Regions from separate parts of the Streptomyces syringium genome, predicted to be linked through region 1. Evidence: predicted binding sites of a transcription regulator. Region 1 holds the regulator's gene; the other holds the start of a gene.
What was found. The regulator HrcA, encoded in region 1, represses chaperone genes, less so after heat shock. The targets are predictions, from matches to a motif close to TTNGCACTCNGNNNNNCNGAGTGCNAA.
Positions count from the first base shown of each region.

Region 2: a site for HrcA is predicted at 13,142-13,168, ahead of groL (chaperonin GroEL). Genes of this name have one in related genera too.

Region 1 covers NZ_JAGIOH010000001.1:2,557,134-2,572,717, forward strand. Annotated here, with positions in the region: gene JO379_RS11380 (hypothetical protein) at 1-450, opposite strand, end outside; gene JO379_RS11385 (helix-turn-helix transcriptional regulator) at 643-1,407, opposite strand; gene JO379_RS11390 (16S rRNA (uracil(1498)-N(3))-methyltransferase) at 1,577-2,329, opposite strand; gene JO379_RS11395 (nitronate monooxygenase) at 2,326-3,432, opposite strand; gene dnaJ (molecular chaperone DnaJ) at 3,807-4,943, opposite strand; gene hrcA (heat-inducible transcriptional repressor HrcA) at 4,944-5,960, opposite strand; gene JO379_RS11410 (MBL fold metallo-hydrolase) at 6,135-6,872, shown strand; gene JO379_RS11415 (DUF3097 domain-containing protein) at 6,973-7,794, shown strand; gene hemW (radical SAM family heme chaperone HemW) at 7,886-9,118, opposite strand; gene JO379_RS11425 (AMP-dependent synthetase/ligase) at 9,178-11,067, opposite strand; gene lepA (translation elongation factor 4) at 11,375-13,246, opposite strand; gene rpsT (30S ribosomal protein S20) at 13,450-13,716, shown strand; gene holA (DNA polymerase III subunit delta) at 14,091-15,077, opposite strand; gene JO379_RS11445 (hypothetical protein) at 15,149-15,424, shown strand; gene JO379_RS11450 (arylamine N-acetyltransferase family protein) at 15,462-15,584, opposite strand, start outside.
Region 2 covers NZ_JAGIOH010000001.1:4,485,113-4,500,696, forward strand. Annotated here, with positions in the region: gene JO379_RS20085 (1-phosphofructokinase family hexose kinase) at 125-1,045, opposite strand; gene nagA (N-acetylglucosamine-6-phosphate deacetylase) at 1,229-2,383, opposite strand; gene JO379_RS20095 (ROK family protein) at 2,383-3,393, opposite strand; gene JO379_RS20100 (SIS domain-containing protein) at 3,808-4,740, opposite strand; gene JO379_RS20105 (extracellular solute-binding protein) at 4,925-6,202, shown strand; gene JO379_RS20110 (DUF3263 domain-containing protein) at 6,213-6,494, shown strand; gene otsB (trehalose-phosphatase) at 6,691-7,554, shown strand; gene JO379_RS20120 (alpha,alpha-trehalose-phosphate synthase (UDP-forming)) at 7,892-9,364, opposite strand; gene JO379_RS20125 (glucosyl-3-phosphoglycerate synthase) at 9,417-10,364, opposite strand; SAM riboswitch class I at 10,529-10,669, shown strand; gene thrC (threonine synthase) at 10,686-11,966, shown strand; gene JO379_RS20135 (MoaD/ThiS family protein) at 12,059-12,334, shown strand; gene JO379_RS20140 (cold-shock protein) at 12,773-12,979, shown strand; gene groL (chaperonin GroEL) at 13,329-14,951, shown strand; gene murQ (N-acetylmuramic acid 6-phosphate etherase) at 15,048-15,584, opposite strand, start outside.

The sequences.
Region 1 (15,584 bases):
CGGGGGCTTGCCCTGGCCGCCGCCGGCCTGCCCGCAGTCGCCGAGGACGCCGCCCGAGAAGACGGTCCGCCCGTCGACCTTCACGGTCAGCGAGCCCGTGACGCACGCGTGGCCGTTGATGCCGGTGACCCTGCCGAAGGCGATGATCTTCTTGTCCTTGTCGGTCCTGCCCTGGCAGTCGACGCCGACGGCCGTGACCTTGCGCTTGCCGTCCTTGTCCGTGCTGCCGTCGTACTCCGCCTTCCCGGTGCAGGTCAGCCAGCGCACGGGGATGTGCTCCCGCTCCAGCTGCCGGGTGGCCAGCTGATCGGTGGCGACGGAGACGGTCGCCGTGTCGAGCGCGTCGGAGGGCTGGCAGGCGGCGAGCGCCACAACCGCCGTACCCGTCAACGCCGCGGCACCCGCCGCGGACAGCACCCGCCGACCCCGCAGTCGCCTCAATGCCCTCATAGAGGGAGGTTCCCACTCGGGCGGGCGGCGCGGAAGAACGCGTCAGGCCTTCCAGTGGCCGACGGCCGACCCGCCCCGGGGCCCGGCAGCCGGGCCCCGGCCGACGCCGATTCCCCCGCGGCCGACGTCGGCTCCCTCTGCTTCCGAGCATGACCACGCCCCCGAGGCGCCGCCATAGGAAGAACTTCCTACTCACACCACGAGGCCGGTCCGCCTCGCCAGCGATACCGTGGAGACGCGGTTGTTGGTGCCGAGCTTGCGGTAGATCTTCTCCAGGTGCCGGTTGACCGTGTGCCGGGAGATGGTCAGCCGACGGCCGATCACATCGGCCGTGTGTCCTTCCGCGAGGAGGCCGAGGACGGTGAACTCACGAGGAGTCAGGCCGTGCCCGCCCGCGTCAGCGCCCCCGGGCCCCCGGCCGGCGGCCTCACGCAGTCGGCGCAGCTCCCGCACATGGCTGTCGACGCTGCCGAGCAGTGGCTGGATCCGAGCGGCGAAGGCGAGTTCCTCCTCGGTGAACTCCCCCTTGCGCCCGAGGGAGACGGTGCGCAGCACGTTCGCCCGGCCGGGCATCGGCAGCCCCAGTTGATGCGTCGTGCCGAAGTCGCGCAGCGCCTCGCTGCGCCACCGGGAGTGGCGCCACCGCTCGCAGAGCTGGCTCATGGTCACCGGCTGCCTTTCCCCCGCCCTGAGATAGGGGATCAGCGGGTGCTGCTGGCGAATGCGCCGCGCGATGAGGTCCTCCACCGCAGGACCGATCCGCTCGGGCGCCCACCCCTCGGCCTGTCCGGCCCGCTCCGCCAGGTCGACCCCCGCGAACAGCACCGTGTCGCAGCCGAGGGTCTCGTGGAGGTGGCCGGCGACCAGATGCCATAACGCGTCCGGGTCGTCGTTCTCGAGGACCGCGACGACAAGGTCGAGCATGCGCTCGTAATCCCGGGAGCTGAGCTGTGCCATGGCTGCAAGCATCCCGGCCGGACGGATTCCGGGCGAGACCGGGGCACGACGGTGATCGACTTTCGGTCACATCGGGCCGCCCGGCGGGGCCGGGCGCCGGGGTGCGTCGGGGGGTACGCTGAGCGCCGCACAGCCGGTCACGCGGATGTGCGGCGCGGGGGAAGGACCTTCAGGACCAGCGGCCCGTGCGGCCCAGCAGCAGTGCCGTCGCCGCCGTGCCCGCCGTCGACGTGCGCAGCACGCTCGGGCCCAGCCGGTACGGCTTGGCGCCCGCCTCGGCGAAGGCGGCCAGTTCCTCGGGGGAGACGCCGCCCTCCGGGCCGACGACCAGGACGATATTGCCCGTCTGCGGGAGCGAGGCCGTGGCCAGCGGGGCGCTGCTGCCCTCCTCGTGGAGGACCGCCGCGAACGCGGCGTCCGCGAGCAGGGTCGAGACCTGCTTCGTCGTCAGGAGGTCGGACACCGGCGGGAATCGGAGGCGGCGCGACTGCTTCCCGGCCTCGCGGGCCGTCGCGCGCCACTTGCCCAGCGCCTTCAGCCCGCGCTCGCCCTTCCACTGCGTGACGCACCGGGACGCCGACCACGGCGCGATCCCGTCGACGCCCGTCTCGGTCATGGTCTCGACAGCCAACTCGCCCCGGTCGCCCTTGGGCAGCGCCTGGACGACCGTGATGTGCGGCTGCGGCAGGGGTTCGGCGCGCACCGAGGTGACCGCCACGTCGAGGCGGTCCTTGCCCTCGACGGCGGCGACGGTGCCGAACGCGCCCGTGCCCGCACCGTCCGTCAGGACGATCTCCTCGCCCACCCGCAGCCGGCGGACCGAGACCGCGTGCCGCCCCTCCGGGCCGTCGAGGGGGAAGACCGTACCGGGGAAGACGCCCGTCAGGGAGTCCTCCTCGACCAGGAAGACCGGTGCTGTCATGTCTCGCTCCCTCGCAGTTCACTGCCTCGCGTCAACGACACCCGTGCCGCGTCCAGTTCGGCGGCCAGGACCTCCACCAGCCGCCCCGCCGGAAGCTCCCGCGCCAGACGGTGGCCCTGGCCCGCCCACAGGGCCATGGCCTGCGGGTCTCCCGCCTGCGCGGCGGCCTTGCGCAGGCCGGACGTCAGATGGTGCACCTGCGGGTACGCGGCCGGGGCGTACGGGCCGTGCTCGCGGATGAAACGGTTCACCAGACCGCGCGCGGGGCGGCCGGAGAAGGCCCGGGTCAGTTCGGTGCGGAGGAACAGCGGATCGGTCATGGCCCGTTTGTGCAGGTCATGGGCGCCCGACTCGGGGCAGACCAGGAACGCCGTGCCGAGCTGCGCCGCCGAGGCGCCCGCCGCGAGGACGGCCGCGATCTGGTCGCCGCGCATCAGGCCGCCCGCCGCGATCAGCGGGACGGTCACCGCGTCGCGGACCTCCGCGAGGAGGGTGAGCAGTCCGACGCCCGTCCCGTCCGCGCCCGCGTCGTCGTGGTGGGTGCCCTGGTGGCCACCGGCCTCGACGCCCTGGACGCAGACCGCGTCCGCGCCCGCCGTCTGCGCGGCCAGCGCCTCGGCGGCGGAGGTGGCCGTCACCACCGTCAGCGTGCCGGCCCGGGCCAGTGCCGCGAGGACCTCGGGGGCCGGGCAGCCGAAGTGGAAGGAGACGACCGGAACGGGATCTTCCAGGAGGATCGCGAGCTTGGCCTCGTACGCGTCGTCGCGGCTCCGGTCCGGATCACCGAGCGGCGCCCCGTACCGGGCGGCCTCGCCCGCAAGGCGCTGCCCGTACGCGTCCACGGCGGCCGGGTCGGTCACGGGCGGCTGCGGCATGAAGAGGTTCACACCGAAGGGGCGGTCGGTCAGGGCGCGCGTGCGCGTGATCTCCTCGCGCATCGCCGCCGGCGTCTTGTACCCGGCGGCGAGGAATCCGAGGCCACCGGCCTCGGACACGGCCGCGGCGAGCGACGGACACGAGGTGCCGCCCGCCATGGGGGCCTGCACGACCGGATACCGGAACAGGCCCGTCAGCGCCGAGGCCCCCCTGGATTCAAAAGCCATGACCACATCGTGTCACGCCCCGCGCACGGCGCCGAATCGAACCCGGTCGTGGAGTCCGCGCCGAGGGCGCCCCCTCGACTCCACCCGTACGGGTGGAGGCCTGTCGGCTGCCGCCGGCCACACCGCGTACCGGCTTGCGGGGAAGGGGCGTTGACGCGGGCCCCGGAAACGCGCGTCGGGCCGGGGCGAAGGCCCCGGCCCGACGTTCGGACGACTGAGCGGCGTTTGTCAGCGCCCGTTGAACGCGTCGATCAAGCTTGGCGACAGACGCCTACCGCCCGTTGAACGCATCCTTCAACCGCGAGAACAGCCCCTGCTGCCCCGGCTTACTGTGCAGGCCCGGGGGACGACCCCCGGAACCCCCAGCCGGACGCCTACCGACCGTTGAACGCATCCTTCAACCGCGAGAACAGCCCCTGCTGCCCCGGCTTGAACTCGCCCATGGGCCGCTCCTCGCCGCGCAGCTTCGCGAGCTGTCGCAGGAGGTCCTCCTGCTGCGGGTCGAGCTTGGCGGGGGTGGTCACCTCGACGTGCACAACGAGGTCACCGCGGCCGCCGCCTCGCAGGTGCGTGACACCGCGCTGGTGCAGCGGGATCGACTGGCCGGACTGGGTACCGGGCCGGATGTCGATCTCCTCGATGCCGTCCAGCGTCTCCAGCGGCACCTTCGTGCCGAGGGCCGCGGCCGTCATCGGGATGGTGACCGTGCAGTGCAGATCGTCGCCGCGCCGCTGGAAGGTGGTGTGCGGGATCTCGTGGATCTCCACGTACAGATCACCGGCCGGGCCGCCGCCGGGGCCGACCTCGCCCTCGCCCGCGAGCTGGATGCGGGTGCCGTTGTCGACACCGGCCGGGATCTTCACGGTCAGGGTCCGCCGCGACCGGACGCGGCCGTCGCCGGCGCACTCCGGGCACGGGGTCGGCACCACGGTGCCGAAGCCCTGGCACTGCGGGCACGGCCGGGAGGTCATGACCTGGCCGAGGAAGGACCGGGTGACCTGCGAGACCTCACCGCGACCGCGGCACATGTCACAGGTCTGGGCGGACGTGCCGGGGGCCGCGCCCTCGCCGCTGCACGTGGTGCAGACGACGGCCGTGTCGACCTGGATCTCCTTGGTCGTCCCGAAGGCCGCCTCGTCGAGGGTCACTTCGAGCCGGATCATGGCGTCCTGGCCGCGCCGCGTGCGCGACCGGGGGCCGCGCTGTGAGGCCTGCCCGAAGAAGGCGTCCATGATGTCGGAGAAGTTGCCGAAGCCCGCGCCGAAGCCACCCGCGCCACCGGCGCCGCCCGAGGAGGACAGCGGGTCGCCGCCGAGGTCGTAGACCTGCTTCTTCTGCGGGTCGGAGAGCACCTCGTAAGCGGCGTTGATCTCCTTGAACCGCTCCTGGGTCTTCGGGTCCGGGTTCACATCCGGGTGCAACTCGCGGGCGAGTCGGCGGAAGGCCTTCTTGATCTCGTCCTGCGAGGCATCACGCCGTACGCCCAGGACCGCGTAGTAGTCCGTGGCCACTTACGACTCCGCCAGGATCTGTCCGACGTAACGTGCCACTGCGCGTACCGCTCCCATCGTTCCGGGGTAGTCCATGCGGGTCGGTCCGACCACGCCGAGTTTGGCGACTGCCTCGTCGCCCGAACCGTAGCCGACGGCCACGACCGATGTGGAGGTCAGTCCCTCGTGAGCGTTCTCATGACCGATACGGACGGTCATGCCCGAGTCCTTGGCCTCACCCAGGAGCTTGAGCAGCACGACCTGCTCCTCCAACGCCTCCAGCACGGGCCGGATCGTCAGCGGGAAGTCGTGCCCGAAGCGGGTGAGATTGGCGGTGCCGCCGATCATCAGCCGTTCCTCGGTCTCCTCGACCAGGGTCTCCAGCAGGGTCGCGAGCACCGTAGAAACGGTTCCTCGGTCGTCCTGCTCGAAGGACTCGGGAAGGTCCTGCACCAGCTGCGGCACATCCGCGAACCGCCGCCCCACGACCCGGCTGTTGAGCCGTGCCCGCAGGTCCGCGAGCGAGGTCTCACCGAAGGGCGCCGGGCAGTCGACCATGCGCTGCTCGACGCGGCCGGTGTCCGTGATCAGCACGAGCATCACACGGGCCGGGGCGAGTGAGAGCAATTCCACATGCCGCACCGTCGAGCGGGTCAGCGACGGGTACTGCACCACGGCGACCTGACGGGTCAGCTGCGCCAGCAGCCGGACCGTGCGCGCCACGACGTCGTCCAGGTCGACGGCGCCGTCCAGGAAGTTCTGGATCGCGCGACGCTCGGGCGAGGACAGCGGCTTGACACCGGCCAGCTTGTCGACGAAAAGGCGGTAGCCCTTGTCGGTCGGGATGCGGCCCGCGCTCGTGTGGGGCTGGGCGATGAAGCCCTCGTCCTCCAGCGCGGCCATGTCGTTGCGCACGGTGGCCGGGGACACGCCCAGCCGGTGCCGCTCGGTGAGGGCCTTGGAGCCGACGGGCTCCTCGGTGCCCACGTAGTCCTGGACGATGGCGCGCAACACCTCGAGCCTTCGTTCGCTCAGCACCGCGCGCACCTCCCTGTCCAGCCGTCTCACGGGGTCGTCCCTGGCACTCGAAGGTCACGAGTGCCAAATCCCTCCCGCCAGTGTACGGCCGGGTACTACGGCCAGGGCAAGGGCCGTCCCGCCGCGCGCCTCCCTGGCGGGCAAACCGTACCGTGCTCCGGCTAGCGTCTCGGTATGGAAAATCATGGGCAACGGGGCGCGCGGGAGCGCTGGGAGCCGCTCGCGCCGGGGATCGCGCGCCGCAGGATGCCGGTCTGGGACTGCACGATCGGGGCCGTCTCCGGGCCTGACGGGGTGCTGCTCGTGGACACCGGCTCGTCCCTGCGGGAGGGCGCGGAGATCCGTCGGGAGGTCGAGGAACTCTTCGGCCGCCGCGTGACGCATATCGCTCTCACCCACGCGCACTTCGATCACGTGCTGGGCACCGCCGCCTTCGCGGGTGTGCAGGTGTACGGGGCGATGGGCATCGACAGGGTGCTCCGCGACGGGGAAGAGGTGCGCACGAGCGCGGTGCGGGAGGGGGTGGACCCCGATGCCGCCGAGGAGGCGGCCGATCTGCTCGTCCGCCCGCACCATCTGGTCTCCGGCGAGCTGACCCTGGACCTGGGCGGCGGCCGTCGGGTGCTGCTCGCCGACGTGGGGCCCGGGCACACGGCGCACGACCTGGCGGTGCTGGTCACGGACGCCGGTGGCGCTCCCGAGGTCGTCTTCTGCGGTGATCTGGTCGAGGAGTCCGGTGAACCGCAGGCGGGCTCGGACGCCCTCCCCGAGCAGTGGCCCGCGGCGCTGGACGCGCTGCTGGTGCTCGGCGGCGAGGACGCGATCTACGTGCCGGGGCACGGCGCGGTGGTGGATGCCGGGTTTGTCCGGGCGCAGCGTGACGCGCTCGCGGTGCGTTTCGGCGTGTCGTAACGCCGGTAGCGCGGTTTTTCCTATGGTCGGGCTGGTGCGCGGCAGAGGTCGTGCGCTGCCGGGCACCCCCGGCCCCGGATCCCCTGACCGGAACGGCTCCATGCGCAGCAGACAGTACGGCCCCGACCTGACCCCTCCGTGGAAGAAGACCACCCCCGCTCCGGAGGTCCCGGCCGAGCCCGATCTGGTGGTCGAGGAGGTCACCACGGGCTTCTGCGGGGCGGTGATCCGCTGCGAGAAGACGGCGCAGGGCCCGACGGTCACCCTGGAGGACCGCTTCGGCAAACACCGGGTCTTCCCGATGGAGCCGCGCGGCTTCCTCCTGGAGGGCCGGGTCGTCACGCTCGTACGCCCGGGCCCCCTGAGCCCCCGCGCACCCCAGCGGACCGCCTCGGGCTCGGTGGCCGTGCCCGGGGCCCGGGCACGGGTGGCCCGGGCCGGGCGCATCTACGTGGAGGGGCGGCACGACGCGGAGCTCGTGGAGCGGGTGTGGGGCAACGACCTGCGCATCGAGGGCGTGGTCGTGGAGTACCTGGAGGGCATCGACGACCTCCCCGCCATCGTCCGCTCCTTCGCCCCCGCCCCCGACGCCCGCCTGGGGGTCCTGGTGGACCACCTCGTGCCGGGCTCCAAGGAATCGCGGATCGCGGCGCAGGTCACGGGCGAGGACGTGCTGGTCGTCGGCCACCCGTACATCGACGTGTGGGAGGCGGTGAAGCCGTCCTCGGTGGGCATCACGGCCTGGCCGCGCGTGCCGCGCGGCGAGGACTGGAAGACGGGCGTGTGCCGGGCACTGGGCTGGCCGGAGAACACGGGGGCCGCTTGGCAGCGGATCCTGGGGTCGGTGCGTTCGTACAAGGACCTGGAGCCGCAGCTGCTGGGGCGGGTGGAGGAACTGATCGATTTCGTGACGGCGCCCTGATGTCTCAGCCCGTCCGGTGATCGTGGACACGGCACAGCGCCCCGTCCGGCGATTGAGGACCGGGGTCCGGGGCAGCGCCCCGGTACTCGCATCAGTCCACCAGGTCCCGGACCACGGCGTCGGCCAGCAGCCGACCCCGCAGCGTCAGTACCGCGCGCCCTTCCTCGTACGGGCCCGCCTGGAGCAGGCCGTCCGCCAGAGCGCGCGCAGCCGCCGCCGCGCCCGCCGGCTTCAGCAAGGACAGCGGGCAGCCGTCCAGCAGGCGCAGCTCCAGCAGGATCCGCTCGACCCGCTGGTCCTCCTCCGGCAGGACCTCGCGGCCCGCGCCGGGGGAGCGTCCCTCGGACAGCGCCTGCGCGTACGCGCCCGGGTGCTTGACGTTCCACCACCGCACGCCCCCCACGTGCGAGTGCGCCCCGGGGCCCGCGCCCCACCAGTCGGCGCCGCGCCAGTACAGCTCGTTGTGGCGGCAGCGGCCGGCCTCGGTGGTGGCCCAGTTCGAGACCTCGTACCAGTCGAAGCCGGCGGCGGTGAGCATCTCCTCGGCGATGAGGTAGCGGTCGGCGTGGACGTCGTCGTCGGTCATCGGGACCTCGCCGCGGCGGATGCGCCGGGCGAGCTGGGTGCCCTCCTCGACGATCAGGGCGTAGGCCGAGACGTGGTCCGGGCCCGCGCCGATCGCGGCGGACAGTGAGGCGCGCCAGTCGTCGTCGGACTCGCCCGGCGTGCCGTAGATCAGGTCCAGGTTGACGTGCTCGAAGCCGGCCGCCCGGGCCTCGGCGACGCAGGCCTCCGGGCGGCCCGGGGTGTGTGTGCGGTCCAGGATCTGCAGGACGTGCGGGCGGGCGCTCTGCATGCCGAAGGAGATGCGGTTGAAGCCGCCCTCGCGCAGCTCCGCCAGATAGCGCGGGTCGACGGAGTCCGGGTTGGCCTCGGTGGTGATCTCCGCGCCCTCGGCGAAGCCGAACTCGTCACGGATCGCGGCCAGCATCCGTACGAGGTCGGCGGCGGGCAGCAGGGTCGGGGTGCCGCCGCCGACGAAGACGGTCTCCACGGGGCGGGGGTCGTCGCCCAGTACCTTCCGTGCGAGCCGGATCTCCTCCGCGACGGTGTCGGCGTAATTGTCCCGGGAGGCCAGCGCGCCGCCGGAGCCGCGCAGCTCACTGGCGGTGTAGGTGTTGAAGTCGCAGTACCCGCAGCGTGTCGCGCAGTACGGCACGTGCAGATAGAACCCGAGCGGCCGTGCTCCCGCGCCCTCCAGGGCGTGCCGGGGCAGGGCCCCGTCCTCGGGCATGGGCTCACCATCAGGCAGTACGGAAGGCATGCGTCCATTGTCCGGCATGCCGCCGGTAGGCCCGCCCGCGGCGAGGGCGGGCCTTTTCGTCAGCCCTCCCTGGCCCCCTCGTACATCTCCTCGATCAGGGCCTTGTACTCCCGCTCCACCACCGGCCGCTTGAGCTTGAGGCTCGGTGTCAGCTCGCCGTGCTCGACGTCCAGGTCCCGCGGCAGCAGCCGGAACTTCTTGATCGTCTGCCAGCGCTGCAGGCCCTCGTTCAGCCGTCGCACATAGCCGTCGATCAGCTCCTCGGCCTCCTTGGTGGCGACCACCTCGGCGTACGACTTGCCCTCCAGGCCGTGCTCGGCGGCCCAGGACATCAGCGTCGGCTCGTCGAGCGCGATGAGGGCGGTGCAGAAGTTACGGTCCGCCCCGTACACCAGGATGTTGGAGACGAACGGGCAGACGGCCTTGAACTGGCCCTCCACCTCGGCCGGCGCGACGTACTTGCCGCCCGAGGTCTTGATCAGGTCCTTCTTCCGGTCGGTGATCCGCAGGAAGCCGTCAGGGGACAGCTCGCCGATGTCGCCGGTGTGGAACCAGCCGTCGGACTCCAGCACCTCCGCCGTCTTCTCGGGCTGGCCGTGGTAGCCCTCCATGACGCCGGGGCCGCGCAGCAGGATCTCGCCGTCGTCGGCGATGCGGACCTCCGTGCCGGGCAGCGGCTTGCCGACCGTGCCGGTGCGGTAGGCCTCGCCGGGGTTGACGAAGCTGGCGGCGCTGGTCTCGGTGAGGCCGTAGCCCTCCAGGATGTGGATGCCGGCGCCGGAGAAGAAGTAGCCGATCTCGGGGGCGAGGGCGGACGCGCCGGAGACGCATGCGCGCATCCGCCCGCCGAACGCCTCACGGATCTTGGAGTAGACGAGGGCGTCCGCGACCTTGTGCTTGGCGGTGAGCCCGAAGGGGGCGGTCTTGCTCCCGGTGCGGCGGAAATTGTCCTGCGAGACCTTGGCGTACTCGCGGGCGATCTCGGCGGCCCACTGGAAGATCTTGTACTTGGCACCGCCGCCCGCGCGGGCCTTGGCCGCGACGCCGTTGTAGACCTTCTCGAAGACGCGCGGCACGGCGGCCATGTAGGTGGGGCGGACGATCGGCAGATTCTCGATGATCTTGTCGACCCGGCCGTCCACGGCGGTGACGTGTCCGACGCTGATCTGCCCGGCGGTCAGCACCTTGCCGAAGACGTGCGCGAGCGGCAGCCACAGGTACTGCACGTCATCGGGGAGCACCAGGTCCGTGGCCTGGATGGCCCGGGCCATGTACGACCAGCAGTCGTGCGGCAGCCGTACGCCCTTGGGGCGGCCGGTGGTGCCGGAGGTGTAGATGAGGGTGGCGAGCTGGTCGGCGCGGAGGGCGCCGATGCTCTCCCGCACGGCGTCGGGGTGCTTGTGCAGATGCTCGGCGCCACGCCGCTCCAGCTCCGCCAGGGAGAGCACCCAGCCCTCGGGGTCGCCGTCGGCGGGGACGGCGTCCTCGGCGTTGATCACGACGACATGGGCGAGGGCGGGCAGTTCGGCCCGCCGCTGCCGGGCCTTGGCGAGCTGTGCGGCGTCCTCGGCGATGAGCACCCGGCTCTCCGAGTCGGAGAGGATGAAGGCCGTCTCGTCGGCGTTGGTGCTGGGGTAGATCGTGGTGGTCGCGGTGCCGGCGCAGAGCACGCCGAGGTCCGCCAGGATCCACTCGACCCGGGTGGAGCAGGCGAGCGCGACCCGCTCCTCGGGGCGCACCCCGAGGCCGAGGAGGCCGGCGGCGATGGCGAAGACCCGCTCGGCCGCGCCGCCCCAGGTGAGCGAGGCCCAGGTGTCGGGGCCGTCGCCGGAGGCGGCGGGCACCGGGTAGCGGTACGCCTCCGCGTCCGGGGTCGCCCCGACACGGTCGAGGAAAAGGGTCGCCACGGAGGGCGGCCGGCTCTCGATCAAGGTCTGTGTCTCGGTCACGGCATCCTCCGGGGGCCCGCACTTCGCTGTGGTGACTCGTGAGTAACCTTCCAAACTGTGATCAGAGTAGAGCCCGCGTCGCCACCACGTAAGGGGCTGTGGACGACGGGTTCAAGCTGTGACCACAGTGGTAAGTGTCATATGCATGCACCACTCCGGAGCAGCCCTTTTCCGGTCCGAATCGGGCACGGAATCCGGTCCGTACCGGGGCGCGGGCGCACGAAAAGGCGCCCGTCCCCTCCAGGGGGCGGGCGCCTTCCGGCCGGGCGACGGGAGCCGCCACGGCTACTTTCCGTTCACGCGGAGGCTACTTCTTGCCCTTCTCTCCGCCGTCGGAGTCCGAGGACAGCACCGCGATGAAGGCCTCCTGCGGGACCTCCACGCTGCCGACCATCTTCATCCGCTTCTTGCCTTCCTTCTGCTTCTCCAGCAGCTTGCGCTTACGGGAGATGTCGCCGCCGTAGCACTTGGCGAGGACGTCCTTGCGGATCGCGCGGACCGTCTCACGGGCGATGACCCGCGAGCCGATGGCGGCCTGGATCGGCACCTCGAAGTTCTGCCGCGGGATGAGCTCGCGCAGCTTGGCGACGAGCCGCACGCCGTACGCGTACGCCTTGTCCTTGTGCGTGATCGCGGAGAACGCGTCCACCTTGTCGCCGTGCAGCAGGATGTCGACCTTGACCAGGCTGGCCTGCTGCTCGCCGGTGGGCTCGTAGTCGAGGGAGGCGTAACCGCGGGTCTTGGACTTCAGCTGGTCGAAGAAGTCGAAGACGATCTCGGCGAGCGGCAGGGTGTAGCGCAGCTCGACACGGTCCTCGGAGAGGTAGTCCATGCCCAGCAGCGAGCCGCGGCGGGACTGGCAGAGCTCCATGATCGCGCCGACGAACTCATTGGGCGCGAGGATCGTGGACTTCACCACCGGCTCGTGCACCTCGGCGATCTTCCCCTCAGGGAACTCGCTCGGGTTGGTGACGATGTGCTCGGTGCCGTCCTCCATGTTGACCCGGTAGACCACGTTGGGCGCGGTCGCGATGAGGTCGAGGCCGAACTCCCGCTCCAGCCGCTCGCGGATCACGTCCAGGTGCAGCAGGCCGAGGAAGCCGACGCGGAAGCCGAAGCCGAGGGCGGCCGAGGTCTCCGGCTCGTAGACGAGCGCGGCGTCGTTGAGCTGGAGCTTGTCGAGGGCCTCGCGCAGCTCGGGGTAGTCCGAGCCGTCCAGCGGGTACAGGCCCGAGAACACCATGGGCTTGGGGTCCTTGTAGCCGCCCAGGGCCTCGGTGGCGCCGTTGTGCAGGGAGGTGATCGTGTCACCGACCTTGGACTGCCGGACGTCCTTCACGCCGGTGATGATGTAACCCACCTCACCGACACCGAGGCCGTCGGAGGCCGTCATCTCGGGCGAGGAGACACCGATCTCCAGCAGCTCGTGAGTGGCGCCGGTCGACATCATCTTGATGCGCTCGCGCTTCTTCAGCTCGCCGTCCACGACCCTGACGTAGGTGACCACGCCGCGGTAGGAGTCATAGACCGAGTCGAAGATCATCGCGCGGGCCGGGGCGTCCTTGACGCCGACCGGGGGCGGGACCTGCTTGACGACCTCGTTGAGCAGCTCGTCGACGCCGACACCGGTCTTCGCGGAGACCTTCAGCACGTCGGAGGGGTCGCAGCCGATCAGGTGCGCCAGCTCGGCGGCGAACTTCTCGGGCTGCGCGGCCGGCAGGTCGATCTTGTTGAGGACCGGGATGATCGTGAGGTCGTTCTCCATCGCCAGGTACAGGTTGGCGAGGGTCTGGGCCTCGATGCCCTGGGCCGCGTCCACGAGGAGGATGCAGCCCTCGCAGGCGGCGAGCGAACGCGAGACCTCATAGGTGAAGTCCACGTGGCCCGGCGTGTCGATCATGTTGAGGATGTGGGTCTGCCCCGTGTCCTCACCCTCGGTGGGCGCCCAGGGCAGCCGGACCGCCTGGGACTTGATCGTGATGCCGCGCTCGCGCTCGATGTCCATCCGGTCGAGATACTGTGCGCGCATCTGCCGCGAGTCGACCACACCGGTCAGCTGGAGCATCCGGTCGGCGAGCGTCGACTTGCCATGGTCGATGTGCGCGATGATGCAGAAGTTACGGATCAGAGCCGGGTCGGTACGGCTCGGCTCCGGCACGTTGGTAGGGGTCGCGGGCACGCAAGGTCCATTCGGTGACTTCGGCGTTTGAACGCGGTCTCGGCGGGAGTCGCGGTTTATACGTCCCCCCATCGTCCCATGACCGGCGACCTCGGTCCGGTTTGGGAGCCCGTCGTGGCTGCTGGTAACCTGGTCCACTGTGCCTCGTGCCCTCTCGGGCCGGGGTGCTCATCGAAATCCGACGAAGCTGAAAAGGCTCTTTCGTGGCGAACATCAAGTCCCAGATCAAGCGGAACAAGACCAACGAGAAGGCGCGCCTGCGTAACAAGGCCGTCAAGTCCTCGGTCAAGACCGCTGTCCGCGCGGCCCGTGAGGCCCTGCTCGCCGGTGACGTCGAGAAGGCCACCGCCGCGGTTGCCGCGGCCGGCAAGAAGCTCGACAAGGCCGCCAGCAAGGGTGTCCTGCACAAGAACGCCGCCGCCAACAAGAAGTCGGCGCTGGCCAAGCAGGCTGCTGCGCTCAAGGCCTGAAGTCATTCCGGGGCGTGAGCCCCACCCCGTCGGTACGGACTCCGCGGACCCTCTCTACCGCGCCGTCCCGGCACCCCATCGCAGCCAGGCTGCGATGCGCGCCGCACGCGGCCTGCGTTCGCCACGCGGGTGCGGCGCACTGAGCCTCACGGCTCGACGGCTCGATATCGAAGGCCCCGTGCCTGCCCTTCCCCAGGGCGGCACGGGGCCTTCGGCCGTTCGGGGCGGTGTGGCGCCGTTCGGGGGAATGCCCGCCCTCGGCCGGGGCGGGCGTCGACGGGCGGCTGCCCAGGGGCCGGCCGGGGGGGCCGGGTGACGACGGATCCATCACTGCCGACTGACGGCCGGCCGGCCCAGCCGTAGAGCGTCTCCCCTTACGAACGGCTGCGGGCCGCCCTGGCGACGGCCACGACGGCCTTCTCCAGCGCGTACTCCGGGTCGTCCCCGCCGCCCTTGACACCCGCGTCGGCCTCGGCGACGGCGGTCAGGGCCGCCGCGACGCCGTCCGCCGACCAGCCGCGCATCTGCTGGCGCACCCGGTCGATCTTCCACGGCGGCATGCCCAGCTCACGGGCCAGATCGGCGGGGCGGGCACCGCGCGGGGCGGAGGCCAGCTTGCCGATCGACCGCACACCCTGCGCGAGCGCGCTCGTGATCAGCACCGGGGCGACGCCGGTGGACATCGCCCAGCGCAGCGCCTCCAGCGCCTCCGCCGCCCTGCCCTCCACGGCACGGTCGGCGACCGTGAAGCTGGAGGCCTCGGCACGGCCCGTGTAGTAGCGGGCGACGACGGCCTCGTCGATGGTGCCCTCGATGTCGGCGACGAGCTGCGCGCAGGCGCTCGCCAGCTCACGCAGATCGCTGCCGATCGCGTCCACCAGGGACTGGCAGGCCTCGGGCGTCGCGGAGCGGCCCGTCGCCCGGAACTCCGACCGGACGAACGCCAGCCGGTCCGCCGGCTTGGTCATCTTCGGACAGGCGACCTCCCGGGCCCCCGCCTTGCGCGCCGCGTCCAGCAGGCCCTTGCCCTTGGCGCCACCGGCGTGCAGGAGCACCAGGGTGATCTCCTCGGCGGGCGAGCCGAGGTAATTCTTCACGTCCTTGATCGTGTCCGCCGACAGGTCGTGGGCGTTGCGCACGATCACGACCTTGCGCTCGGCGAACAGCGACGGACTGGTCAGCTGGGCGAGCGTGCCGGGCTGGAGCGCCTCGGGCATGAGGTCGCGCACATCGGTGTCCGCATCGGCGGCGCGGGCCGCCGTCACCACCTCCCGCACCGCGCGGTCGAGGAGCAGATCCTCCTGGCCCACGGCGATCGTGAGGGGAGCGAGCGGGTCGTCGGTTGCAGTCTTCCTGGCCATCGCGTCCAGCATCCCACGCGCCACTGACACGCTCCCCGTGCGGCGGACCGGATATGACGCACAATGGGCGGGTGAGCAGCACTCCCATCTCTTTCCAAGCCTCCGATCCCGTCCGGCACCTGCTGGTGCTCCCCGACCGCGACGCCGCCGAGGAGGTGGCCGTCGAGACCGTGCAGCGGTTCGGTCTGACGGAGGAGCCCCAGGTCGTGCGTGACGCCCTCGCCGGGGAGGACGACGCCGAGGACGCCCAGTGGATCGTCGTCGTCGACGACCCGCGCGGCGCCCTGGACCCCGCCGCGCTGCGCGCGCTCGCCGAGGAGTACGAGGGCTGGCTGGAAGCGGAGTAGCCCCGGCCTGAAGTGGAGTAGCCCCGGCCCGACGGGCCTACCGGATGGCGCGGAGCTCGGGCACCTCGTCCAGGTCGATGCCGAAGTGCGTCCGGTAGGCGGGCAGGATCTCGTCCTCGGTCAGCGTCCGGTCCCGCTTGCCCGAGGCGCCGGTGATCAC
Region 2 (15,584 bases), 1.9 Mb from region 1:
CGGCGGCGGGGCCGGTCCGGTGCCGGCGGCGTCCGCCGGGTGGTGCCGCGCCGCGGGCCCATGGTGGCGGGCGGCCGCGCCCGCCCGGCCCCGGCCCGCCGTGCCGCCTGTGCCGCCCGTGCCGTCACGCCGGGGTGACCTTCACCTGCGGCAGCAGGCCCTCGTACGTCGCGCGGTCGAACTCGCCCGCCGCGGTGGCCCGTACGGTCGCGGCCGAGAGGGCCACCGCGCGGGCGATGCGGTCCGGCCAGGACAGGCCCTCGGCCCAGCCGGACAGCAGGCCCGCGACGGCGGAGTCGCCGGCGCCCGTCGGATTGCCCGTCAGCCGGCGGGGCGGCGCGGCACGCCAGGCGCCGTCCGGGGTGAGCGCCAGCAGCCCGTCCGGGCCGAGGGACGCGGCGACGGCGTGGGCGCCGCGCCGGCGGGCGTCGTGCGCCGCGCGCAGCGGCTCGGTGGAGCCGGTGAGCGCGGCGAGTTCCGCGGCGTTGGGCTTGACCACGTCCGGCCGGGCGGCGATGCCGCGGCGCAGCGGCTCCCCGCCGGTGTCCAGCAGCACGGGCACCCCGGCCGCCCGCGCGGCCCGTACGAGCTGCGCGTACGCCCCCACCGGCACGCCCGGCGGCAGGCTCCCGCACAGCGCGACGGCCCGGGCGTCGCGCAGCAGCCGGCCGTAGGCATCGCCGAACGCGGCCCACTCCTCGGGAGCGACGTCCGGTCCCGGCTCGTTGAGCTGCGTCGAGTCGCCGGTGGACTCGTCGACGATGCCGACCGTGCGGCGGGTGTCGCCGGCGAGCGTGACGAGGGCGTCGGTGATCCTCGCCGAGCCGTCCGCGAGGTGCCGCCGCAGGACGTCGCCCGTCGCGCCGCCCGCGAAGCCCGTCACGACGGTGTCGTGACCCAGCGCGGCCAGCACCCGGGCGACGTTGATCCCCTTGCCGCCCGGGCGTTCCGCGGCGTGGGTGACGCGGTGCGAGGTGTGCGGACGCAGCCGTGGGACGCGGTAGGTCAGATCGAGCGCGGCGTTGAGCGTGACGGTGAGGATCACCGGCGTCTCCCTCCCGGGGCCGTCGTACGGGAACGTCGTGCGGGACCGTGTGACGGCAACCCTGCTGTCCGTACCGGGGGTTCGTGGACGCCCGGCGCGAGCGATCATGCCAAAACAGCGACGGCAGGCCCAGACCTGGGGACCCGCCGCCGCTGTTCCGCCACCGCTCAAGGGCGGTGCAAATTACTTCACTTCGGGATGGATCAGCCATTCGCCCTTGCGCATGACGCCGACCAGGTCGTACGAACCGTTCAGCACGACCAGGTCCGCGTCCTTGCCGGGCTCCAGCGAGCCGACCCGGTCGGCGAGGCCCAGCAGCCGGGCCGGGTTCACCGACAGCGCCCGCACGACGTCCTCGACGGGCAGTCCGTCGACGGTCACCGCGCGCTTGAACGCCGTGTCCAGCGTGAGCGTCGACCCCGCGATCGAGCCCGCCGTGGGCCCGTCGGCGATCCGCGCGACACCGTCCTTGACCTCGACCCGCATCGGCCCGAGCGGGAACATGCCGTCGGTCATGCCGGCGGCGCCCATCGCGTCGGTGATGAACGCGACCCGGTCCGCGCCCGCCCGGGCGAAGGCCAGCTCCAGCACGGCGGGGTGCAGATGCGTGCCGTCGTTGATCAGCTCGACGGTGACCCGCTCGTCCTCCAGCAGCGCGGCGATCGGGCCGGGTTCGCGGTGCAGCAGCCCCGGCATGGCGTTGAAGAGGTGGGTGGCGACCGTCGCGCCCGCGTCGATGGCCTCCAGCGCGGCCTCGTACGTGGAGTCGGTGTGCCCCACCGCCGCGATGACGCCGCTGTCGGCGAGCATCCGCACGGAGTCCAGGCCGCCGGGCAGCTCCGGCGCCAGCGTCATCATGCGGGCCGCGCCGTGCGCGGCGTCGACCAGCTTGCGCACGTCCGCCGGGTCGGGGTCGCGCAGCAGCCCCGGCTGGTGCGCGCCGCAGCGGTGCGGGGAGATGAACGGGCCCTCGAAGTGGATGCCCGCCAGGTCGCCCTGCTCGGTCAGCTCGGCCAGGACGGCCGCCTGCCGGGCGAGGTCGTCCAGGTCCCCGGTGACGGTCGAGGCGACCATGGTCGTCGTGCCGTGCGCGCGGTGCGTCGCGATGGCGGTGAGCGCCTCCTCGGCGCTGCCGGCGGAGAACGACGCGCCGCCGCCGCCGTGCACGTGGACGTCCACGAAGCCGGGGACGATCCAGTGACCGGTGAGATCGACGGACGGCTCCTCCCGCGCCACGTCGTTCACGATGCGCCGACCCTCGACCGTGACGCGGCCGTTGTCGACCACGCCGGTCGGCAGCACCACGCGGGCGCCGGTGAGAACCGTTCGTTCGACCATCAGGCGGATACCTCCGTGGTTTCGGGGGACGGGGTTTCGGGGGACGGGGTGGGGCGGGGCGCGGGGGTCCTCGCGGCCGTTCCGGCTGCTTCGGCGGTGAGCAGGTCCCAGGCGAGCAGGCCGGCGCCCAGGCACCCGGCGGTGTCCCCGAGCGCCGCGGGGACGATGCCGGGAAGCCTCTGGAACGTGATCCGCTCGGCGACGGCCGCGCGCAGCGGTGTGAACAAGGTTTCCCCCGCCTCCGCGAGCCCGCCACCGATGATCAACGTACGGGGATCCAGCAGGGTGAGGCCGGTGACGAGGCCGTCGGCGAGCGCGTCGACCGCCTCCTGCCACACCGCGCGGGCGGTGGCGTCCCCGGCCGCGACGGCCCGCGCGCAGTCCGCGGCGTCGGCGTCCGCGTCGCCGGACGCCTCGGCCCAGGCGCGGCTGACGGCCGAGGCGGAGGCGATGGTCTCCAGACACCCGCGCCCGCCGCACCCGCAGACCGGACCGCCGGGCCGGACGACGATGTGCCCGATCTCGCCCGCGTAGCCGTGGGCCCCGGCCTCGATCCGCCCGTCCATGCCGATCGCCCCGGCGATGCCCGTGCCGAGCGGCACGAACAGGAACCGGTCGGCACCCCGCCCGGCCCCGATCCGGCCCTCGGCGAGACCGCCGGTCCGTACGTCATGGCCGAGGGCGACCGGTACGTGGCCGAGGCGCTCGCTCAAGCGGTCGCGTAGTGGGACGTCGCGCCAGCCGAGGTTCGCGGCGTAGACGGCGATGCCGTTCGCGTCGTCGACGATCCCCGGCACGGCGACCCCCGCCGCCTCGGCCTGCCGCCCGTACCGCTCCGACCCGAGGGCGCGCAGCTCGGCGGCGAAGTCGAGGATCCCGGCGACGACGGCGTCCGGCCCCCGGTCACGACCGGTGGGCCGCCTGGCCTCGTACAGAAGCTCGTGGTCCGGTCCGACCAGGGCGGCCTTCATGCCGGTGCCGCCTACATCGAGCGCGATGACGTGTCTCACGGGAACAGTCTCGCGCGATTGCGTGTGAAAGGTCTAGTCCACTCGTGGGCAGGCTGCTGCCCCTGCGTGTCGTGGCTCTTGTTCGTTGCCGGGTGCGGGTTCGCCTGCGGCGGGCTGGTGGGGTTCGGGCCGTCGGCGCCGCCGCGGGTTGGTTGGGGGCGGGCCCGTGCCGCTCCGGTGGGTCCCGGGGCCGCTTCGCTTTACGCCCCGCGACCCACCTGCGCGTCCCGAGCCCTCACGCCGGTGGGCCTGCGGCGCCTCCGCCCCTGGGGGGAGGGGCTGGTTACCCGGCACGCCATCACGTCAGTGGACGGTCATGCCCGCCGCCCAAGGCATTCGCTTTACGCCCCGCGACCCACCTGCGCGTCCCGGGCCCTCACGCCGGTGGGCCTGCGGCGCCTCCGCCCCTGGGGGTCAGGACGGAAGGATCACGCTGCGCGTGAGGTTTCGGGGGTCGTCCGGGTTGTGGTTCTTGGACTCGGCCACCGCTACCGCCAGGCGTTGCGCGCGGATCAGGTCCGCCATCGGGTCCAGTCGGGAGCCGTCCGCTATCAGCGTGCCGCCCGTCGCGGTGATGTCGGCCGCCAGGCCCTCCGGGCGGGGGCCGAAGATCCACGCCACCCGGCCCGGGGCCGTGATCGCGACCGGGCCGTGGCGGTACTCCATCGCCGGGTACGCCTCCGTCCAGGCGCACGCCGCCTCCCGCATCTTCAGGGCCGCCTCCTGCGCCAGCCCGTACGCCCAGCCGCGCCCCAGGAATGTCCACTGCTCCGCTGCGAGCACCGCCGGCGGCAGCGGCTCGGCGACGGCCGTCTCCGCGTCCGCCGCCGCCTCGGCGACCGTGCGCACCCCGGCCGGCAGCGGGCCGTGCGTCTGGAGGCCGGAGCGCAGGTACGCCAGGGCCGTCGTCGCGAAGCGCGTCTGGACGACGGACTCCTCGTCCGCCCAGTCCAGCACCGCCACCGTGTCCGCCGCCTCCATCACGGGCGTCTTCGGGTCGGCGGTCAGCGCCAGCGTCGGCGTCCGGCCGCGCAGCGCGGTCAACAGGGCCAGCACCTCGGTCGTGGTGCCGGAGCGGGTGATCGCCACGACCCGGTCGTAGGCGCGGGCCGCGGGGAATTCCGACGACGCGAAGGCGTCCGTCTCGCCCTGCCCGGCGGCCTCCCGCAGCGCCGCGTAGGCCTGGGCCATGAACCAGGACGTGCCGCAGCCCGTGACGGCCACCCGCTCGCCGGGCAGCGGCAGTCCCGGCGCCCCGGCCGCGGCCCCGGCCGCGCGGCGCCAGCAGTCGGGCTGGGTGGCGATCTCCACGGCGGTGCGGGAGGTACTGCGAGCGGACTGTTCCATGCGCGGGTGCTCCTTGCGAGGTGTGTGCGGGTAACGGTCAGCACCGTGGATAGCACCCCCTGTGACATGGGGGGAAGGGCGATACCGAAGCGAGATGCCGGTCGGGTAGACCGTAAGGTGGCGAGCGGGAGAGACTCACGGTCTCCAGCGGACAAATCACCAACCTCAAGGGTGGGAAGCAGTAGTGCAGCGGCGGCGTTTCTTGGGTCTGACGGCGGCAGGTGCCGCCACGGCGGCGTTGGCGCCCGCACTGACGGCATGCGGTAGCGAAGCGACCGGCGGTGACAAGAAGATCCGGCTGATCGCGGCGGACTACGGCGACAAGCCGACCAACAGCTCCAAGAAGTACTGGGATTCCCTGGCCCGCGAGTTCGAGTCCAAGAACAAGGGCATCAAGGTCGACGTCAGCGTCTACAGCTGGACCGAGGTCGACAAGAAGGTCGCCGACCTGGTCGCGGCCGGCAAGGCCCCCGACCTGGCCCAGATCGGCGCGTACGCCGACTTCGCCGCGGTCGGCAAGCTCTACAGCGCCGAGCAGCTGCTCTCCATCCCCACCCAGGCCGACTTCATATCCTCGATCGCCAAGGCGGGCGAGGTGCACCGGGTGCAGTACGGCCTGCCGTTCGTCTCCAGCACGCGCCTGCTCTTCTGCAACCAGAAGCTCTTCGACAAGGCCGGCATCGCGAAGGCCCCCGAGAGCTGGTCCGAGCTCCAGGCCGCCGCGAAGAAGCTCCAGGCCTCCGGCGTGAAGATGCCCTACGGGCTGCCGCTCGGCCCGGAGGAGGCACCGGCCGAGACCATGATGTGGATGCTCAGCGGCGGCGGCAGCTACACCAACAACATCGGTGTGTACACCATCGATTCGCCCGAGAACATCAAGACGTTCGAGTGGCTGCGCGACGAGCTCGTCGGCAAGGGCCTCACCGGCAGCGGCGATCCCGCCCGCACCAACCGGCAGGAAGTCTTCGACGCGTTCACGCGCGGCGAGGTGGGCATGCTCAACGGCCACCCGACGCTGATGCAGCAGGCCGATGCCAAGGGCATCAAGTACACGATGGTTCCGCTGCCCGGCGTGAGCGGCAAGGCCAGGGCGACCATGGGCGTCGCCGACTGGATGATGGGCTTCAAGCAGAACGGCCACCGCGATCAGATCGGTGCCTTCCTCGACTTCGTCTACAGCAAGGAGAACGTGCTGGACTTCACCAGCCAGTACGACCTGCTGCCGGTGACCACGCCCGCGTCCGCGGCGATGGCCAAGGACGAGGAGCACAAGCAGCTCCGGCCGTTCCTGAAGGAGCTGCCGAACGCCGAGTTCTACCCGGCGGACAAGACGTCCTGGGCGAAGGTCAGCAAGTCGATCAAGGAGAAGATCGGCTCGACCGTGCAGAAGGGCGGCGACCCGGCCGCGGTGCTCGGCGAGATCCAGCGCGAGGCCATGGCGACGGAGAACGCGGGTCGTTAGGTTGGAGCACGTGAGCCCGCCGGAGGAGCCGACCCCGGACGACGGTCCGGAGCCCGCGCCGGAAGCCGCCGGGCTCTCCGACCGGGACCGCGCCCTGCTCGCGCTGGAGCGACGGACCTGGCCCGGCCCCGGCGCGAAGGAGCGGGCCGTGCGGGAGCAGCTGGGGATCACCCCCACCCGCTACTACCAGCTCCTCAACGCCCTCCTCGACGACCCGCGGGCCCTCGCCCACGACCCCGTCACCGTCAACCGGCTGCGCCGCGTCCGGGACGCCCGCCGGGGGCGGCGTTAGGGCCTGTCCGGCGATTCGTGTGGGCTCCCGACGCCCGGTACGCGCGCTCGCGGCGTGGGGAGAAGCCGCCCGAGTGCGACCGGGCTCGCTGATCCACGAAGATCCGCCGGACCGGCCCTGGCGGGGTCGGCCTCCGGGCCCCCCGGGACCGTACAACTGACCACCCCGCGGCGGTCGCACCGATAGGGTCGGTCGTATGGGTCCCCTTCCCGATCCCGTGACGCCCGCCGGCCGCGACGGACTGGCCGCGCTGCTGGCGCGGCCCGGCCGCGCGGTCGTCGCGCTCGACTTCGACGGCACGCTCGCCGACATCGTGCCGGACCCCGAGCAGGCCCGCGCCCACCCCGGTGCCGTGCCCGCCCTCGCCCGGCTCGCTCCCGTCCTCGGCTCCGTCGCCGTGGTCACCGGCCGCCCGGCCGGGGTCGCGGTCCGCTACGGCGGCTTCGCCGGGGTGCCCGGTCTGGAGCGTCTCGTCGTGCTGGGCCACTACGGCGCCGAGCGCTGGGACGCGGTCACCGGGACCGTGCACGCCCCCGCGCCGCACCCGGGCGTCGCTGCCGTGCAGGCGGAGCTGCCCGGCGTGCTGGACCGGTCCGGTGGCTGGCGGGGCACCTGGGTCGAGACCGCGCACATCGAGAACAAGGGCGGCCGCGCGATCGCCGTCCACACCCGCCGTGCCCCCGACCCGCAGGCCGCCTTCGACGCGCTGCGCGGGCCGCTCGAAGAGCTCGCGGAGCGGCACGGGCTGATCCTCGAGCCGGGCCGGATGGTCCTGGAGCTGCGCCCGCCGGGCATGGACAAGGGCGTCGCCCTCGCCGAGTACCTCCGGGAGGTCGACGCGTCCGCCGTGCTCTACGCGGGTGACGACCTCGGTGACCTCGCGGCCTTCGCGGCGGTCGAGAAGCTCCGCTCCGAGGGGCTGCCGGGGACGCTCGTGTGCAGCGGCAGCTCGGAGGTCGCCGAGCTCGCCGAGCGCGCGGACCTCGTCGTCGACGGCCCGAGCGGTGTCGTGGAGCTGCTCGGCGCCCTCGCGGACCGCCTGGACGGCCGGGCCTCCTGAGCCCACCGGACCGGCTCACCGCCGGTGCCGCTTGTGGGTGATCGAGTGCCGCAGATGCCTCGGGTCGTCAGAGGCGCAGGGGCAGGCCGTGGGGGTGCCGGGCGGGTGAGCTGCCTATAGCCGACGAGAGGGCGTGCGCGGGGCCGGTGGCCGTGGCGGCGAGAGCGGCGGTGGTCAGCACAAGTGCGGCCCAGCGGTGGGCGATCGGCATGCCGGAGCCATACCCACTTCCGTTACCCTTCCCGCCGGGGTGCGGAAGCGCGCCGCGTCGTCCGGCCGGTCCCCCGCGCGGAGCGTGTGCTCCGGCGTACGCCGCCGCGCCTCCGCTGTGCCCCCGTTACACCTCCAGAGCTCGCAGCTGGTCCAGGAACCAGCGCGCGGGCGGCAGCGCCGTCGCCGCCGAGGCCAGCCGCTTGGTGCGCTCCGCGCGCTCGGCGGGCTCCATGAGCAGGGCCTCGTGCAACGCCCGGGCCGTGGCCTCCACGTCGAAAGGATTGACGGTGATCGCGTCCTCGCCCAGCTCCGCGAACGCCCCGGCCTCCCGGGACAGCACCAGCGCGCAGCCGCGGTCGGAGACGACGGGCACCTCCTTGGCGACGAGGTTCATCCCGTCGCGGATGGGGTTGACCAGGGCCACGTCGGCGAGGCGGTAGGCGGCGAGCGAGCGGGCGAAGTCGTCCTTGACGTGCAGGACGACCGGCAGCCAATCCTCCGTGCCGAAGGCGGAGTTGATCTCCTGGGCGACCCGCTCCACCGCGGCCGTGTAGTCGCGGTAGACCGCCAGGTCCTGCCGTGAGGGGTAGGCGAAGGCGATGTGCACCACCTTGCCCCGCCACTGCGGCCGGTCCTCCAGCAGCCTGCGGTAGGCACGCAGACCGCGCACGATGTTCTTGGACAGCTCGGTGCGGTCGACGCGGACGATCGCCTTGCGGTCCGGGCCGATCTGCTCGCGCAGCGCGGCCATCCGCTCCTCGACGTCCGCGCGGTGCGCCCGCTCGCGCAGGAAGTCGGCGTCGGCGCCGAGCCCGTGCACACCGAGCCGGGTCGTCCGGCCCTCGAAGAGCACCGACAGCGCGCCGTCGGTCCCGTCGGCCCCGCCACCCTCGCGCACGACCTCCGCGCCCAGCACGTCCGCGCAGCACGCGGCGAACGCCTCGGCCCAGCGGCGGGTGAGGAAGGCGGCGCGGTCGCTGCCCAGCACGCCGCGCAGCACCTGCCCGGCCACGTCGTCCGGCAGCATCCGGAAGTAGTCCGGCGGGGCCCAGGGAGTGTGCGAGAAGTGACCGACGCGCAGGTCCGGGCGCCGCTCGCGGAGCAGGCCCGGTACCAGGGTCAGGTGGTAGTCCTGGACGAGGACCACGGCACCCGGAGCGGCCTCCTCGGCGAGGGCATCCGCGAAGGCGGCGTTGTACGCCTCGTAGGCCGCCCACTGGGCGCGGAAGTCCGCGTCGAAATCCGGCTCCAGGGGGGTCTGGTACAGCAGGTGGTGGACGAACCACAGCACGGAATTGGCGATGCCGTTGTACGCCGCGGTGAAGATCTCGGGGGCGATGTCGAGCATCCGCACGCTCATCCCGCCGGTGTCGGCCGGATCCAGCCTGCCGCCGGTACGCCGGACGGCCTCACGGTCGCCGTCGCCGAGGGCGGAGCACACCCACAGGGCCCCGGAGCCGGTGCCGATCGCACTCAGCCCCGACACCAGCCCGCCCCCGCCCCGGCCCGCCGCGAGCGAGCCGTCCTCGCGTCGCTTGTAGGAGACGGGTCCGCGGTTGGAGGCGACGAGAATCGGGGCGGCGTGCTCAGCGACCATGTCGCCAGCCTTGCCAGTGCGGGAAGCACTCAAACGTACGCACGAGGGACGGTTACGCGGCGTGCCTCTGTGCGTACTCGGGTATCCCGGCCATCGGCGGCCGCTCCTCGGTGTCCACCGCGTACGTCCGCGGAACGAAGCCCTCCGGGGTGCGCTCGAACTGGGTCAGCGACGGACGCACCAGATGGCCGCGAGCCAGTCGGAGGTGCGCGGTCCGGTAGATCGCGGCGGCCATCCGGCCCAGCGCCCGGCCGTCCTGGTGCCGGTGCTTGCGCACCCCCACGTCGACCTGGGCCAGCGCGTCGAGGCCCACCGTGTGCAGCGCGTCCACCAGCAGCCCGAGCTCGACGCCGTAGCCGACGGGGAACGGCAGCCGCTCCAGCAGCGAGCGGCGGGCCGCGTACTCACCGCCCAGCGGCTGGACGAAACCGGCCAGCTGCGGCCAGTGCAGATTCAGCAGCGGACGGGCCACCAGCTCGGTCACCCGGCCGCCCTGGCCGACGGCCTCGCCGAGCGGGCGGTCGTACATCGCCTTGACGAAGTGCACGTCCGGCTCGGTCAGCAGCGGCCCGACGATGCCGGAGACGAAGTCGGCCGAGAAGTCCCGCAGATCGGCGTCGACGAAGCAGACGACATCGCCCTCGGTCACCAGCAGCGACCGCCACAGCACCTCGCCCTTGCCGGGCAGCGCGGGCAGCCGCGGCAGCACCTCGTCCCGGTGCACGACCCGCGCCCCGGCCGCGGCCGCGACCACCGCCGTGCGGTCGGTGGAACCGGAGTCCAGCACCACCAGTTCATCCACCAGCGGCACCGCCTCGGTCATCAGCTCCCGGCGGATCGTCGCCACGATCGCGCCGACCGTCGCCTCCTCGTTCAGCGCCGGCAGGACGACACTGACGGTGGTGCCGGCGCCGCGCTTGGCGGCGAGAATCCGGTCGAGCGGACGGTCTGCGGCGGACCAGGACCGCCGGGCCAGCCAGCGCTCCACCTCTTCCAGCACGTGTACGACTCCTTCAGCGGGCTCGGGGGATGTGACCCATCTCGCGGTACGGACGCCTGGTTCCGGCGCCCATGCCTTCCGTTACAGTCTTGAACAACGCGGACGGCCATCGCATGTCGGGGTCGTCGCGCGAACAAACGCCTGGGCTGTGCCCAGTGCCATACCGCTCATCCAGAGGGGCAGAGGGATACGGCCCGTTGAAGCCCCGGCAACCCTCCCGCCGGTCTTGCGTACACCGCGAGGCTCCCGGTGGGGAAGGTGCCAATTCCGTCCCGTGGCGACGTTCGCCGCGGGGAAGATGAGGAGAAAGGGCCTCGCCTCATGGCTGTGCACACCGTCGCCACCACTGTCGCTCTCGGACCCGCCGTCGGCCTCTCGTGCCGCGAGTGCGGTGAGCGCTTCGACCTCGGACCGATCTTCGCCTGCGCCGTCTGCTTCGGACCGCTCGAAGTCGCCTACGAGCTGCCCACCGGCGACCCCGAGGCGCTGCGCCGCCGCATCGAGGCCGGTCCGGAGAACATCTGGCGCTACGCCCCGCTGCTGCCCGTCCCCGCCGACGTCGCGGACAAGCCGAGCCTCAACCCCGGCTTCACCAAGCTCGTCAAGGCCGACAACCTCGCCCGCGAGCTGGGCGTGAGCGGCGGTCTGTACGTCAAGGACGACTCAGGCAACCCCACGCACTCCTTCAAGGACCGCGTCGTCGCCATCGCCGTCGAGGCCGCCCGCGCCTTCGGCTTCACCACCCTCTCCTGCTCCTCCACGGGCAACCTGGCGGGCGCGGTCGGCGCCGCGGCCGCCCGCGCGGGCCTTGCGTCCTGCGTGTTCATCCCGCACGACCTGGAGGCGGGCAAGGTCGTCATGGCCGCCGTCTACGGCGGCGACCTCGTCGGCATCGAGGGCACCTACGACGACGTGAACCGCTTCTGCTCCGAGCTGATCGGCGATCCGCTCGGCGAGGGCTGGGGCTTCGTCAACGTCAATCTGCGCCCGTACTACGGGGAGGGTTCCAAGACCCTCGCGTACGAGATCTGCGAGCAGCTCGGCTGGCGGCTGCCGGACCAGATCGTCGTCCCCATCGCGTCCGGCTCGCAGCTCACGAAGATCGACAAGGGGCTCAAGGAGCTGATCGCGCTCGGTCTGGTCGAGGACCGGCCGTACAAGATCTTCGGCGCCCAGGCCGAGGGCTGCTCGCCGGTCTCGCGCGCCTTCAAGGACGGCCACGACGTGGTGCGGCCGGTGAAGCCGGACACGATCGCGAAGTCCCTCGCGATCGGCAACCCGGCCGACGGGCCGTACGTGCTCGACATCGCGCGGCGGACGGGCGGTGCGGTGGAGGATGTCACCGACGCGCAGATCGTCGACGCGATCAAGCTGCTGGCCCGTACGGAGGGGATCTTCGCGGAGACCGCGGGCGGGGTGACGGTCGGCGTCACGAAGAAGCTGATCGAAGCGGGAGTGCTGGATCCGTCCCTGACGACGGTCGTGCTCAACACGGGCGACGGGCTGAAGACGCTGGACGCCGTGGCCCCGACCACCGGTCCCTCCGCGACCATCCGCCCGAGCCTCGACGCGTTCCGTGCGGCGGGCCTGGCCGGCAACTGAGCCTGCCGCCCCTGCCCCTCAGGCCCCTGCCCCCGGCACCTCGACGGCCGGTGCCGGCCCCTCACGTCTCTCTAGCCGGAAGGCGCATTCGCATGAGCATCAACGTTCGCATCCCCACCATCCTGCGCACCTACACCGGCGGCCGGGCGGAGGTCCCCGCCGAGGGCGGGACCCTCGCCGAGGTGATCGCCGACCTGGAGAAGAACCACCCCGGCATCGCCGCCCGCGTGCTGGACGAGAGCGGCAAGCTGCGCCGCTTCGTGAATGTGTACGTCAATGACGACGACGTGCGCTTCGAAGGCGGCCTGAATGCGGTGACGCCCGACGGCGCCGGTGTCTCGATCATTCCTGCGGTCGCCGGCGGCTGACCCTTTCGAAGGTTTCCTGCGGAAGTCCCGTGAATCGCCCCGGCCGGAAAACGGACGGGGCGATTCCGTCTGTTGAACCGCGATACAGTTGGGGCGTTCCCCCTCCTGCGTCAGTGCCGTACGCATATGAGAACCCGTCAAGTTGCGTGCCGAGCGTGTGCACGAATTGTCGGGTTGGTTGCGTTATGTCCGGCCCGACTTGCCCGGGAATCCCCGGAATTCACCGCTTATCGCCAATCGGCCGCGCCCGGAATTCTCGTCCGAGTGACCTGTTGCAGACGGCATCCGTGCAGATACATTCAGCCGCGGTCGACGCGTTCCGGCGCACATCTTCCGGGGTTCCCCATGTCGAAGATCAGGGGACTGCCGGGGGGTGAGGTCTGACCCGGGTCCGCGAAGTGCGGTCCTGCGCAAGGGCCAGTAATAGGGGAGTTAGGCATGGCTCAGGGCACCGTCAAGTGGTTCAACGCGGAGAAGGGGTACGGCTTCATCGCGGTCGACGGTGGTGCGGATGTTTTCGTCCACTACAGCGCGATTCAGATGGACGGCTACCGCACCCTCGAGGAGGGGCAGCGAGTCGAGTTCGAGATCTCGCAGGGTCAGAAGGGTCCGCAGGCGGACATGGTCAAGCTGGCGGTCGGCTGATCTCGGCGCATCGACCACCTAGGCTCAATCGGCTCGCCGAAGGGTCCGTACCTCCAGGGGGAGGTACGGACCCTTCGTGCTCCCCGGGCGCACCCGTCCCGGGGGCGTGGCCGAGCCCCGTGTGTGACCGCCGCTCGTGTGGGTAGCTCTTGGCCCGGGGCGCTTGCACTCGGGGGGGTCGAGTGCTAATCATTGGGCTTAGCACTCTCCGAGTGAGAGTGACAGATTTGGACCGTCGGTGAGGTCCGCAGGCCAGGCGGGGCAAGGAACCGCCAGGTGTGCAGGCCGTCCGTCGCGGGCGCCAGCGCGGTCCGGAGCAATCCACCCCGTCCTGGGAGGACCACTTCACATGGCCAAGATCATCGCGTTCGACGAGGAGGCACGGCGCGGTCTCGAGCGCGGGATGAACCAGCTCGCCGACGCCGTCAAGGTCACCCTCGGCCCCAAGGGCCGTAACGTCGTCCTCGAGAAGAAGTGGGGCGCCCCCACGATCACCAACGATGGTGTTTCCATCGCCAAGGAGATCGAGCTCGAGGACCCGTACGAGAAGATCGGCGCCGAGCTGGTCAAGGAGGTCGCGAAGAAGACGGACGACGTCGCCGGTGACGGCACGACGACCGCGACCGTCCTCGCCCAGGCGCTGGTCCGTGAGGGTCTGCGCAACGTGGCCGCCGGTGCCAACCCGATGGCGCTGAAGCGTGGCATCGAGAAGGCCGTCGAGGCCGTCTCCGCCGCCCTGCTCGAGCAGGCCAAGGACGTGGAGACCAAGGAGCAGATCGCCTCCACCGCCTCCATCTCCGCCGCCGACACCCAGATCGGCGAGCTCATCGCCGAGGCGATGGACAAGGTCGGCAAGGAAGGCGTCATCACCGTCGAGGAGTCGCAGACCTTCGGGCTCGAGCTCGAGCTCACCGAGGGCATGCGCTTCGACAAGGGCTACATCTCGGCGTACTTCGCCACCGACATGGAGCGTATGGAGGCGTCGCTCGACGACCCGTACATCCTGATCGTCAACTCGAAGATCGGCTCGGTCAAGGACCTGCTGCCGCTCCTCGAGAAGGTCATGCAGTCCGGCAAGCCGCTGCTGATCATCGCCGAGGACGTCGAGGGCGAGGCCCTGTCGACCCTGGTCGTCAACAAGATCCGTGGCACCTTCAAGTCCGTCGCCGTCAAGGCCCCGGGCTTCGGTGACCGCCGCAAGGCCATGCTCGGCGACATCGCCATCCTCACCGGTGGCACCGTCATCTCCGAGGAGGTCGGCCTCAAGCTGGAGAACGCCGGTCTCGACCTGCTCGGCCGCGCCCGCAAGGTCGTCATCACCAAGGACGAGACGACCATCGTCGACGGTGCCGGTGACAGCGACCAGGTCCAGGGCCGCGTCAACCAGATCCGCGCCGAGATCGACAACAGCGACTCGGACTACGACCGCGAGAAGCTCCAGGAGCGCCTCGCGAAGCTGGCCGGCGGCGTGGCCGTCATCAAGGCCGGTGCCGCGACCGAGGTCGAGCTCAAGGAGCGCAAGCACCGCATCGAGGACGCCGTTCGCAACGCGAAGGCGGCCGTCGAGGAGGGCATCGTCGCCGGTGGTGGCGTGGCCCTGCTCCAGGCCTCCGCGGTCTTCGAGAAGCTCGAGCTCGAGGGTGACGAGGCGACCGGCGCCAACGCCGTGAAGCTCGCCCTGGAGGCCCCGCTCAAGCAGATCGCCGTCAACGGTGGTCTCGAGGGTGGCGTCATCGTCGAGAAGGTCCGCAACCTCCCCGTCGGCCACGGTCTGAACGCCGCGACCGGTGAGTACGTGGACATGATCGCCGAGGGCATCATCGACCCGGCGAAGGTCACGCGTTCCGCCCTGCAGAACGCCGCGTCCATCGCCGCGCTGTTCCTCACCACCGAGGCCGTCATCGCCGACAAGCCGGAGAAGGCCGCCGCGGCCGCTCCGGGCGGCATGCCGGGCGGTGACATGGACTTCTGATCCTTTCGAGGATCAGCTGTTCCAGCAGTACGTGCCGAGGGCGGCACCCCCATCGCGGGGGTGCCGCCCTCGGGCGTTTTCCGGCAGCGGGCGACGTCAGCCCCGCGTCGCGTCGAGCGCGGCGCGCAAGTGGCCCTTGGACTCCGCCAGCAGGCGGGCGGCCGTGGGGCCGTCGACGCGGCCGAGGAGGACGAGGATCGCGTTCTTCACCTCGCCGTCGGTCGCGCCGAGCGCCGCCTCGATCTCCTCGTCGGACGCCCCCGTGGCGAGCGCGACGATGTGCCGGGAACGGGCCCGCAGCTTCTCGTTCGAGGCGCGGACGTCGACCATCAGATTCCCGTACGTCTTGCCGAGCCGGATCATCGTGATGGTCGAGAACATGTTGAGCACCAGCTTCTGGGCGGTGCCGGCCTTCAGCCGCGTCGAGCCGGTGAGCAGTTCCGGCCCGACGACGATCTCGACGGCGTGCTCGGCGGCCGCGCCGAGCGCCGAGTCCGCGTTGCAGGCCAGGCCGACGGTGAGCGCCCCGGCCCGCCGCGCGTACTCGACGGCCCCGATCGCGTACGGCGTGCGGCCGGAGGCGGAGACGCCGACGACCGTGTCGGCCGGCCCGATGCCGAGCGCGGCGAGGTC